Regions from separate parts of the Neobacillus niacini genome, predicted to be linked through region 1. Evidence: a T-box and tRNA genes for the amino acid it is inferred to sense, from the RefSeq annotation. Region 1 holds a T-box; the other holds one or more tRNA genes.
The links. A T-box is a leader RNA that pairs with one kind of tRNA and senses whether it is charged. The one in region 1 lies ahead of serS (serine--tRNA ligase), so its partner is inferred to be a tRNA-Ser.
Positions count from the first base shown of each region.

Region 1 (5,663 bases):
TGCTGCAAGAAGAAATCTCACGATATGTTCCATAGCTTGGAATCCATACTTCAATATCATACTTTTTTGCAGCAGTAAAGCCTAGGTCACCAGTACACATGCTCAACACTCGATATGGTAGCTCCAATAATTGAAGCACGCGCTCTGCGTCATTTGTAAGCTTCTCAAGTTCATCGTAAGAATCCTCTGGCTTTACAAACTTCACAAGTTCAACCTTATTGAATTGGTGCTGGCGAATTAATCCTCGCGTGTCCCGCCCCGCAGAACCAGCCTCAGAACGGAAACATGCACTGTATGCTGCAAAGCGGATTGGAAGCTCATCTCCGCTTAATATTTCATCACGGTGGAGATTTGTAACTGGCACCTCTGCGGTTGGAATTAAGAAATAATCTTCGCTCTCAATTAAAAACGCATCTTCTTCAAATTTAGGAAGTTGACCTGTACCAGTCATGCTCGCACGGTTAACCATATATGGCGGTAATATCTCTTTGTATCCATGCTCATCCACATGCAGGTCGAGCATAAAATTCATCAATGCACGCTCTAAGCGGGCTCCAAGGCCTTTATAAAATACGAAACGACTGCCTGTAACTTTGCCCGCACGTTCAAAGTCAAGGATACCTAAATGGTCAGCAACATCCCAGTGCGGCTTCGCCTCAAATTCAAAGTCCCGAACTTGACCCCACTTTCTAATTTCTACATTTTCATCCTCTGATTCACCAATCGGAACACTTTCATGGGGAATGTTTGGAATGCTCATCAATAACAAGTCGAGTGTTTCTTCGACACTGCGGAGCTCCTCATCCAAAACTTTAATTCTGTCGCCCACCTCACGCATTTCTACAATAAGGTGATCTGCATCTGCCTTTTCACGCTTTAGAGCTGCTACCTGCTGGGAAACCTCATTACGTTTGCTTTTTAATTGTTCTGCCTCAACGATTAAATCGCGTCTACGCTGATCTAAGTCTTCAAATTTACCAAGATCCGTTAAATCTTCACCACGGTGTTGAAGTTTTTCTTTTACTTCTGCAAAATTAGCTCGTAATAATTTAATATCTAACATATTTACCACTCCTAACTAAAGTATAAAGCGTAAACACCTTTTTTCAGGCGTCGCAGCTAAGTTTAATCAATAAAAAACAAAAAACTCCCGTCCCCAAAAACAGGGACGAGAGTTACCCGCGATACCACCCTGGTTGACAGATATAGTCTGTCCACCTCGAAAAAAAATTAACGGTTTTTACCGAAAGTACTTACTAACCCTAAGCAGGCGTTCCATACCTTGCTCGAGGAGGGATTCACAAGCTTCAAACACCGATTCACACCAGCCACCGGCTCTCTTTAGAATGAACTTCCTGTTACTAGTTCCTCTCATTGCTTTAACTTATTTATTTATTGAAATTAATTTACTATAATTATCCACTAATTGCAATAAATTTATACCAATTGTTTTGCTTTTGCTTCCTTTACCATTTCAACAAAGTAAGCCGTAATGTCATGATTTTCAGTTAATTCTGGATGAAATGAACACCCAAGGAACTGTCCTTCTCGAGCTGCTACAATGCGGTCGTTATGCTTTGAAAGTATCTCTACTTCTGCTCCAGCTTCCACAATGTGCGGGGCACGGATAAAGACTGCAGGGAAGTTGTCGGATACATCCTTGATGGCGAGGTCTGCCTCGAAGCTATCAACCTGACGTCCAAAGGAATTTCGTTCAACAGTAATGTCCATCACACCGATATGAGGTTGGTGATCCACAAGATTTTTTGCTAAAAGAATTAGTCCTGCACATGTGCCAAACATGGGTTTGCCTTCTGCAGCAAATTCCTTTAATGCATCCATAAATCCATATTTATCAATCAACCTTCTCATCGCCGTGCTTTCACCGCCAGGAAGAATGAGGCCATCTACTTCTTTCAACTGGTCTACCTTCTTAATGGCGATTCCCTCTGCACCACATTCCTCAACTGAACGAATATGTTCCCTGACGGCGCCTTGTAAAGCTAGTACTCCTACTTTAACCATTACCAACCACGTTCCTGCATACGATTTTCAGGGGACAATGATGAAATTTCAATGCCCTTCATTGGTGCCCCAAGCTCTTTAGAAAGCTCAGCAATTAATTTGTAATCTTGGTAATGAGTAGTAGCTTCTACAATGGCTCTAGCAAACTTAGCAGGGTTTTCTGATTTAAAAATACCAGATCCTACGAAAACACCATCTGCACCTAATTGCATCATCAATGCAGCGTCAGCAGGAGTTGCAACACCACCAGCTGCAAAGTTAACAACAGGAAGGCGGCCAAGACGCTTAATTTCAAGAAGTAATTCAAATGGAGCGCCTAATAATTTTGCTTCTGTCATAAGCTCATCTTCATTCATTCCAACTACTTTACGAACTTGTCCATTTACTTTACGCATATGACGTACTGCTTCAACGATGTTCCCTGTTCCAGGTTCACCTTTTGTACGAAGCATTGAGGCACCTTCGCCAATCCTGCGGGCAGCCTCACCAAGGTCACGACATCCGCAAACAAATGGAACAGTAAAATCACTCTTGTATAAATGATACTCTTCATCCGCTGGGGTTAAAACTTCACTCTCATCAATGTAGTCAACACCCATTGCTTCTAGCACGCGTGCTTCAACAATATGGCCAATTCTAGCCTTTGCCATTACAGGGATTGATACTGCATTCAAAACCTCTTCAATAATACGTGGGTCAGCCATACGAGCTACACCGCCAGCTGCACGAATATCAGATGGTACACGCTCAAGCGCCATTACTGCAACTGCACCAGCCTCTTCAGCAATTCTTGCCTGCTCTGCATTAACAACGTCCATAATGACGCCGCCTTTTTGCATTTCAGCCATTCCACGTTTAACTCGGTCCGTACCTGTTTTCATTGTAAATCCCCCTTGTGAGTTCCATTTTTATAAATATTGCAAAAAATTAACGTATAAATTTAGGAAATAGTGTTAATTCATTCGGAATTAGATTGTTTCCATAAAATCATTAAAGCAACAAAAAAGGATTCCTGTCAAGACAAGAATCCTTTTGGCGAATATTTCCTGACCTTTAAAACCATCCCTTAACAGTGGATGAAATTCCTCCCCAAAGGTCTCCAAAGAATCCTCCGATTCCTCTCATCATTAAGATAAACCAATTTGCCTTCTCAACATCTTCAGCTGCAATCACATCAACCGTAATCTTACCTTCTTTTGTTAGGAATCCTAAATTTCCTGCCTCTTTTGGTTGAATGGATAACGTTCCGACTTTTTCACCCTTTTTGATAGGTGCAGTAAGTTCACCTTGTTTATTAACCTTCTTTTTATCGAGGGTTAAGCTGGTTTTGAAATTATCTTTTTCCCCGTTCTTCACAACCATGTTAACAGCATCTTTTGTATAAATCTTTACTTGTTTTTCTTTACCTTTGGTTACAGGTAACGTTTTTTTCCCTTTAACTTGATAATGCTTTGGAATTATTTCTTCTTTTTTAAAATTATTAAAAGCATAATCTAGTATCTTTCTAGTTTCTCTGAAACGTTCGGATTGGGAACCTGTATTCATAACAACAGATATAAATCTTTGACCATCTCTAGAAGCTGTGCCTGTAAAATTGTAGCCAGCAAATGGAGTAGATCCAGTTTTTAAACCATCCAAACCATCATAAACAAATTGTTGATAATTAGGATATCTATCAGCGATGTCTTCGTATCCTTCTAACATCCAGTTCCAGTTATCCATTACAAATTCATCTTCCGTACCCTTTGCAAAAATCTTTTCCGGTATACTAGATGTTTCCAATACTTCTGGGAAATCATGTAATAGGCGTGAAGCCAAAGCTGCAACATCTTTTGCAGACATTATATTTTCTTCATCGGGTTCACCCACCACTTCTGGAAAGTGCTTTAACATATCACTATTATTCAACCCTGTAGAGTTTACAAACTTATACTTTTCCAAGCCAAGTTCCGCTGCTTTGTTATTCATCATTTCAACAAATTTTGCCTCAGATCCACCAACAATCTCGGCAATCGCAATTGTAGCTGCATTAGCTGATTCAATCGCCATTGCTGCATACAGGTCTTCTACCTTGTACTTTGCGTCAACACGCAAGTATACATTGCTTAAATCCTCGTCATGAGACATTTTAGAAAGTTCAGGAGAAACTACATACTCTTGCCCCCACTTTACTTTCCCTTTTTTAACTGCTTCTAAAAGTAAGTATTCTGTCATCATTTTTGTCATACTAGCAATGCCCAGAGCGGTTTCAGAATTCTTTTCATACAGAATCATGCCTGTATCTGCATCCACCAATATCGCTCCAGATGCTTTAACATCTAATCCCACAGTTTCTGCCTCTGCTTTATTTATGCCTGCAAAAAGGCTTAAAAACATGATCATTGCCAAGGAAGCAGCAAAATATTTCCGATAAAAAAGTTTATTCACCATAATACCCTCCAACTTATTTTTGCACTTTGGTTATTTTAACATAACTGGGATTCAAATCATAGACAGAGGATAGGACTATCTTTTTACAAAAAAAAGACAGAGAAGCCAGTGCTTCTCTGTTTTTCCATTAAGATAAGGAGTAATTTGGTGCTTCTTTTGTGATTTGAACGTCATGAGGATGGCTTTCTCGCAGGCCTGCCCCGGTCATTTTAATAAATTGAGCATTATTTCTTAACTCTTCTAGGTCCTTTGTTCCACAATAGCCCATCCCAGATCGTAAACCACCAATTAACTGATAAATCGTTTCAGCTAAAGGTCCTTTATAAGGCAGGCGACCTTCGATTCCCTCAGGAACAAACTTCTTATTATCTTCTTGGAAATAGCGATCCTTTGAGCCTTTTTCCATAGCTGCTACGGATCCCATACCACGATAAACCTTAAAACGTCTTCCTTGGAAAATTTCAGTTTCACCTGGACTTTCTGTTACTCCCGCAAGCATACTTCCCAGCATAACGGCATGACCACCTGCAGCAAGTGCCTTCACGATATCACCTGAATATTTAATTCCGCCATCCGCAATAATGGACTTACCGTGTTTTCTAGCCTCTGTAGCACAGTCATAGACCGCTGTAATTTGTGGTACACCCACACCAGCTACTACCCTTGTAGTACAAATCGATCCAGGGCCGATACCTACCTTAACGACATCTGCTCCGGCTTCAATCAATGCCGCTGTTGCTTCAGCAGTAGCGACATTTCCAGCAACGATTGTTAAATCTGGGTATTGGCCTCTTATTTCTTTCACTGTATCAAGAACGCCCTTGGAATGGCCATGTGCCGTATCGACAACAATTACGTCTACATTTGCCTTTACAAGCTTCTCAACCCGCAGCATGGTATCTTTAGTGACGCCGACTGCTGCTCCAGCTAACAAGCGACCTTGCTTATCCTTTGCTGAATTAGGAAACTCAATAACCTTCTCAATATCTTTTATAGTGATTAACCCTTTTAAGACTCCTTGATCATCAACAAGCGGAAGTTTTTCAATTTTGTACTTTTGAAGAATGTTTTCCGCTTCTTTTAATGTGGTACCTACAGGAGCGGTAACCAGATTTTCTTTTGTCATCACATCAGAAATTTTAAATGAATAGTCCTGAATAAAGCGTAAGTCACGGTTGGTGATAATCCCTACCAGTTTTTGTTCATCG
Region 1 is NZ_CP183883.1:850,482-856,144, forward strand. It holds gene serS (serine--tRNA ligase) at 1-1,063, opposite strand, end outside; T-box leader at 1,162-1,384, opposite strand; gene pdxT (pyridoxal 5'-phosphate synthase glutaminase subunit PdxT) at 1,438-2,025, opposite strand; gene pdxS (pyridoxal 5'-phosphate synthase lyase subunit PdxS) at 2,025-2,906, opposite strand; gene ACN6MT_RS04080 (D-alanyl-D-alanine carboxypeptidase family protein) at 3,079-4,455, opposite strand; gene guaB (IMP dehydrogenase) at 4,583-5,663, opposite strand, start outside.

Region 2 (5,663 bases), 2.3 Mb from region 1:
CTCGGGAGCTAATGAAGAAATCGAGAGCAGCCCTGATGATTCAGTAAAAATCGCGGCACTCCCAAAGGTTGTAAACCAAATGAATCCAATTAGTGTCGGAACGAGTAAGACACCTACAACAAACTCACGAATCGTCCGGCCCTTTGAGACTCTTGCAATAAACACCCCTACAAAAGGAGCCCATGCAATCCACCAAGCCCAATAAAAAATTGTCCACCCATTAATCCAATTACGTCCCTCTTCGTTTAAGGGAGCAATACGAAAACTCATGTTAATGAAATTTTGCATATAAGTCCCTATTGTATCTGTAAACATGTTAAGGGTAAAAAGTGTTGGTCCAAGGATAAATACAATCAATAAGAGGACAGCCGAGAGCCCCATATTCACATTACTTAGAATTTTAATCCCTTTACTTAGACCCGTTAAAGCCGAAATCATAAATAAAACAGTCACAACGAGAATTATGACAGTTTGCGTTGTCAGCGTACTAGGAACATCGAATAGGTAGGTCAAGCCCCCATTAATTTGCATAGCCCCAAATCCCAATGAAGTAGCCACACCCATAACCGTAGAAATGACCGCAATGACATCAATCGCTTTCCCGACAGCTCCATCCGCATGTTTCCCGATTAGAGGTCGTAAAGTTCGACTAATTAAGCTCAGCTCCCCTTTTCTAAAAGTAAAATAAGCTAGAACCATCGCAATCGATCCATAGATTGCCCACGCATGGATGCCATAATGAAAGTAAGTAAATCTCATCGCATCTTTAATACCTTGATCCGTTCCCTCTTGACCAGTAGGAGAACTAAGCATGTAATGGCTAATAGGTTCATATGTTCCATAGAACATTAACCCAATCCCAATACCCGCACTAAAAAGCATCGCAAGCCAAGTTGGACGTGAAAACTCAGGCTTATCCTCCTGTTTCCCGAGCTTAATCCGGCCAATTGGACTTACTAATAAATAGAAGCACACAAACACAAACAATGAAACAAGCAAAAGGTAATACCACCCAAATGAATCGGTTATTATCCCTTGAGTGCTACTCGTGACCTTTTCTAACGATGTTGGCATTATGATACCCATGAAAACTATACCTACCAATAATACTATTGAAACATAAAAAACAGTTGAAGCATTTTTCATTATTTTTAACTCCCATCTTTGATAAATTCGCAGAGGGTTTTACTTCGTTTGTGAACATATTAAAATGCAAAAACATTTAATGAACGTATTTTTATGAAGTAATATGAAACATAACCCTTAAAATTGCGTTCATGCATCTTACTCTAAATACAACTTGCTAAATCTTGTTAATACCATTATCCTTCTATTTTGGTATGGGTAATAGTTAGTTTGAATACATCAGAGGTATTTAGTATGGATCAGTTTACAGGTTTTTTAGAGGAATAATGAAACTATATCAAAAGGGGATAAACCAAGCAAATTGCATATACCAGTGTATTTTCGGCTCTCGTCTTGATAGCCCTCTGTAGAAGGAAAAATTAATACATATTCTTAATATAACTCACAGATCCTCTTTATACATCCAGTTTTCAAGAAGTATTTTCCTTGGCTGCTAAAATTCCTACTCTCACTCTTTTACGTTTACAACAAAAAACACTCACAAAAGTAAAATTACAACCTTTGTGAGTGTTTTTTGGGTTTTAATGTTTTTTAGATACCGGTGGTCGGGGTCGAACCGACACTCCAGAGGAACACGATTTTGAGTCGTGCGCGTCTGCCAATTCCGCCACACCGGCAAATTCATTGGCAGGGGTAGTAGGAATTGAACCCACACCAAAGGTTTTGGAGACCTTCGTTCTACCTTTAAACTATACCCCTAAATGAAACTTATTTTACTCGCAAAAAACTTTGGTTATTTTCTAACGAAAATAACTTGGTGGAGGGGGACGGATTCGAACCGCCGAACCCGGAGGGAGCGGATTTACAGTCCGCCGCGTTTAGCCACTTCGCTACCCCTCCACATAAAGGAAATCGTAATATGATGGCGGAGGAAGAGGGATTCGAACCCCCGCGCGGTTTAACCCGCCTGTCGGTTTTCAAGACCGATCCCTTCAGCCGGACTTGGGTATTCCTCCGCTGTAAAAACAATCGCATAACTTTTAAAAATATTTGGTTATTTTACTTCGTAAAAAAACCTTGGTAGCGGCGGAGGGGATCGAACCCCCGACCTTACGGGTATGAACCGTACGCTCTAGCCAGCTGAGCTACACCGCCAAATATATCATGTAAAGTTGTTTATGGTGGAGCCTAGCGGGATCGAACCGCTGACCTCCTGCGTGCAAAGCAGGCGCTCTCCCAGCTGAGCTAAGGCCCCATTAATCAAATGATGGTCGGGAAGACAGGATTCGAACCTGCGACCCCTTGGTCCCAAACCAAGTGCTCTACCAAGCTGAGCTACTTCCCGATAAAATATGGCGCGCCCGAAAGGAGTCGAACCCATAACCTTCTGATCCGTAGTCAGACACTCTATCCAATTGAGCTACGGGCGCATATTTAATCGCTATCACGAAAAAAATTTTATTATTTTTCTACGAAAAATAATTTGGTGCCGAGGACCGGAATCGAACCGGTACGGTAGTCACCTACCGCAGGATTTTAAGTCCTGTGCGTCTGCCAGTTCCGCCACCCCGGCAATATTGGAGCGGAAGACGGGATTCGAACCCGCGACCCCCACCTTGGCAAGGTGGTGTTCTACCACTGAACTACTTCCGCATATAAGGAAGATTATTTTGCTTTGCAAAAAATTTTGGTGCGGGTGAAGGGAGTCGAACCCCCACGCCTTGCGGCGCCAGATCCTAAGTCTGGTGCGTCTGCCAATTCCGCCACACCCGCATGTAATATTGCCTTCTAAGAACTAACTAGAAAACTAAGTTGCTAACTTTGCTACGTCATATCAGCGACATTGATAATCTTACAACGATTCACGACAAAAATCAACACTAAATTTTAATTTTTTTTAAGCGAAAAGTAATACAGACATTATTCCACAATATTATCATTCTCAACCTACTCTTTAAAGAAGTTGTTTTGTGAAGAAGAAAAATGGTTTAGAACGTTTTTATTGGGTAAAAATACAATATAATTTCATTCATGAAAAAGGAGATGATGTGACCTTGAGTTACAACCAGAAGAAAGACATCGATAAAATGACCGTAAAGCAGGTGGAACCAGAAGAAAACATAACCATTAATGAGAAATCCCCTGAATTTGATGTAATTGGAACTGCCCTAAATGACCTCCACAGTCCTTTTGAATTCTAAAAAACCCAGTGTATCAAAGGGACTGTTCTCTTTGATACACTGGGTTTTTTACTCACGCTTTAACGCTTTTAATATAATTGCTTCCCCAATAAATGATATAATTTTTTCATCCTGAATGATTATTCTAAATTTATCTTTAATCTTGCTAGAAGATTCAAGAATAAACTTGGTTAAATTATTTTTTTCAAGTTCTGAAAGCTTCATATTTGCACACCACGATTCAAATCGAAACGTCTTCTCAAACCTGTGCCATTCAAAAACTTCCAAACCACTTTCCTCAAGTTTTTGAATCCATTCTGACTTTTTCCAGGCACGAAAATGACTATAATCCCGTATTTTCTCGATTGTATTGTAAAATGCGTCGTATTCCTTAGACTCAGGTGTAACATTATCATCCAATAAAAATTGTCCGCCTGGTTTTAATACTCGATATACTTCCTTTATGAATAAATCAACATTAGGAAAATGATGTGGTGCAATTCTGCAGGTAACGATATCAAACGATTCATCTGTAAGAGGGAGCTGTTCCGCATCCCCTTGAATAAATTCCACATTGCGATGACCGTTTTTATAAATAAAATTCTTAGCTGCTGCCAACATTTCTGCTGTCAGATCAACTGCTGTCACTTTTTTTACGAATGGCGCGAATGCATTTGCTGTATGCCCACCACCTGTCGCAATATCAAGCAGTACTTCCTGTCCATTGACATCTGCCATTTTTACCATCATCAATAAGTCTTTTCCATCCTTATGAATCGAACTTGAAACGTACGAAGCAGCATTGTTTCCAAATTGCTGTTGAACGTCTTTTTTAATATCCATCTGTATCACCTCTTACTTCTAATTTATTCTATCAAGCTAATAAATGAAATTATGAGGTTTTTATGAATTCCAATAAGAAAAACTTATACAGAGTTACATTTCAAATTCAAGTACAACCGGACAATGATCACTTCCCATAACTTCACAATGAATATCTGCAGTTAGTAATGATTCACGAAGGTTTTCTGAAACAATAAAATAATCAATTCGCCAGCCAATATTCCGCTCACGAACCTTAGCCATGTATGACCACCATGTATAGGCTCCTTCTTTTTCTGGATAAAAGTAGCGGTAGCTATCAATGAACCCAGACTCCAGCAGTGTAGTCATTTTCCCTCTTTCCTCCACTGTAAAACCCGAGTTACCTAAGTTAGATTTTGGATTTTTCAAGTCAATTTCGCGATGCGCCACATTTAAATCCCCACAAAGAACAACTGGCTTCACCCGGTCTAGGTCTATCAGATGGGAGATAATTCGATCTTCCCATTCTAATCTGTATCCCAGTCTCGCCAAATCCCTTTGAGAATTTGGCGTGTAAACATTCACTAGATAAAACTTTTCAAATTCTAACGTTAGAATTCGTCCCTCATCTTGCGAAGCCTCATCCCCTAAACCATATCGAACAGATATTGGTTCAAGCTTTGTGAAAACTGCTGTGCCTGAATACCCCTTTTTCACCGCGTAGTTCCAGTATTGATGGTATCCTTCAAGTTCAAGATTGATTTGACCTTCCTGTAATTTTGTTTCCTGCACACAAAAAATATCTGCGTTTACTTCTTTAAAATAATCTAAAAATCCTTTATTTACACAAGCCCTAAGCCCATTTACATTCCAAGATACTAATTTCATGATTAAATCCCTTCCCAAGTTCAATACTTTTCAGGAGAAATTGTAACAGCTTTAGAGAGTGATGAAAAGCATTGTGAATTGAGGTATTCATTTTTTCGGTTCGAAAGCAATATTAAATTTATAAAAGTTATTTTCCTCAGTTAGATGGATCAGATAAAATGGAAATGAGCATTTGAGTAAAAATGACGGGCAAGAAAACAACGATATATTTCAAATCATTCAAAATATTTACAATAAAATTATTAAAAAATTCAAATGTAAGGCTCTACGAAAAATGGCTTGGAAAAAATCCAAGCCATTTCTTATGGAACAAAATATTGTTCAGTTAGTTTTGTTGAAAATAATTGCGAGGCTGGTACAATTTTAATATTTCTCTTTTCAAATTCCTCCATGGATTGAAAAACACCTACAGAACATACTTTACCCGTTACCCCAACATGACCTATCGCAATTCCCTTACCAGTGTATTCCGTTATTTTAGCCAACCTGTTCATCTGTTTTCTGACGTGGCTTGAAGATGATATATCATCCAGGAAAACATCTCTTTTTAAAAGCGGAACATTCATTTCCTCTGCTACTTTAGGGAATTGGGATTTAGGGCTTGTTCCACTATCGATAATATATAACTTCTTTTCCTTCGCTACTTCGACAATCGCTCTAACGATCTCCTCATCCTCTACTGCTCTAGAGCCCATATGATTATTC
Region 2 is NZ_CP183883.1:3,160,118-3,165,780, reverse strand. It holds gene ACN6MT_RS15645 (glycine betaine uptake BCCT transporter) at 1-1,146, opposite strand, end outside; tRNA gene ACN6MT_RS15640 (tRNA-Leu) at 1,683-1,763, opposite strand; tRNA gene ACN6MT_RS15635 (tRNA-Trp) at 1,772-1,845, opposite strand; tRNA gene ACN6MT_RS15630 (tRNA-Tyr) at 1,902-1,986, opposite strand; tRNA gene ACN6MT_RS15625 (tRNA-Ser) at 2,010-2,102, opposite strand; tRNA gene ACN6MT_RS15620 (tRNA-Met) at 2,165-2,241, opposite strand; tRNA gene ACN6MT_RS15615 (tRNA-Ala) at 2,266-2,341, opposite strand; tRNA gene ACN6MT_RS15610 (tRNA-Pro) at 2,355-2,431, opposite strand; tRNA gene ACN6MT_RS15605 (tRNA-Arg) at 2,440-2,516, opposite strand; tRNA gene ACN6MT_RS15600 (tRNA-Leu) at 2,571-2,659, opposite strand; tRNA gene ACN6MT_RS15595 (tRNA-Gly) at 2,665-2,739, opposite strand; tRNA gene ACN6MT_RS15590 (tRNA-Leu) at 2,775-2,859, opposite strand; gene ACN6MT_RS15585 (hypothetical protein) at 3,057-3,287, shown strand; gene ACN6MT_RS15580 (class I SAM-dependent methyltransferase) at 3,336-4,109, opposite strand; gene ACN6MT_RS15575 (exodeoxyribonuclease III) at 4,203-4,958, opposite strand; gene ACN6MT_RS15570 (divergent polysaccharide deacetylase family protein) at 5,261-5,663, opposite strand, start outside.
Region 2: it has a tRNA-Ser gene. The T-box ahead of serS (serine--tRNA ligase) is inferred to sense a tRNA for this amino acid. The anticodon was not compared.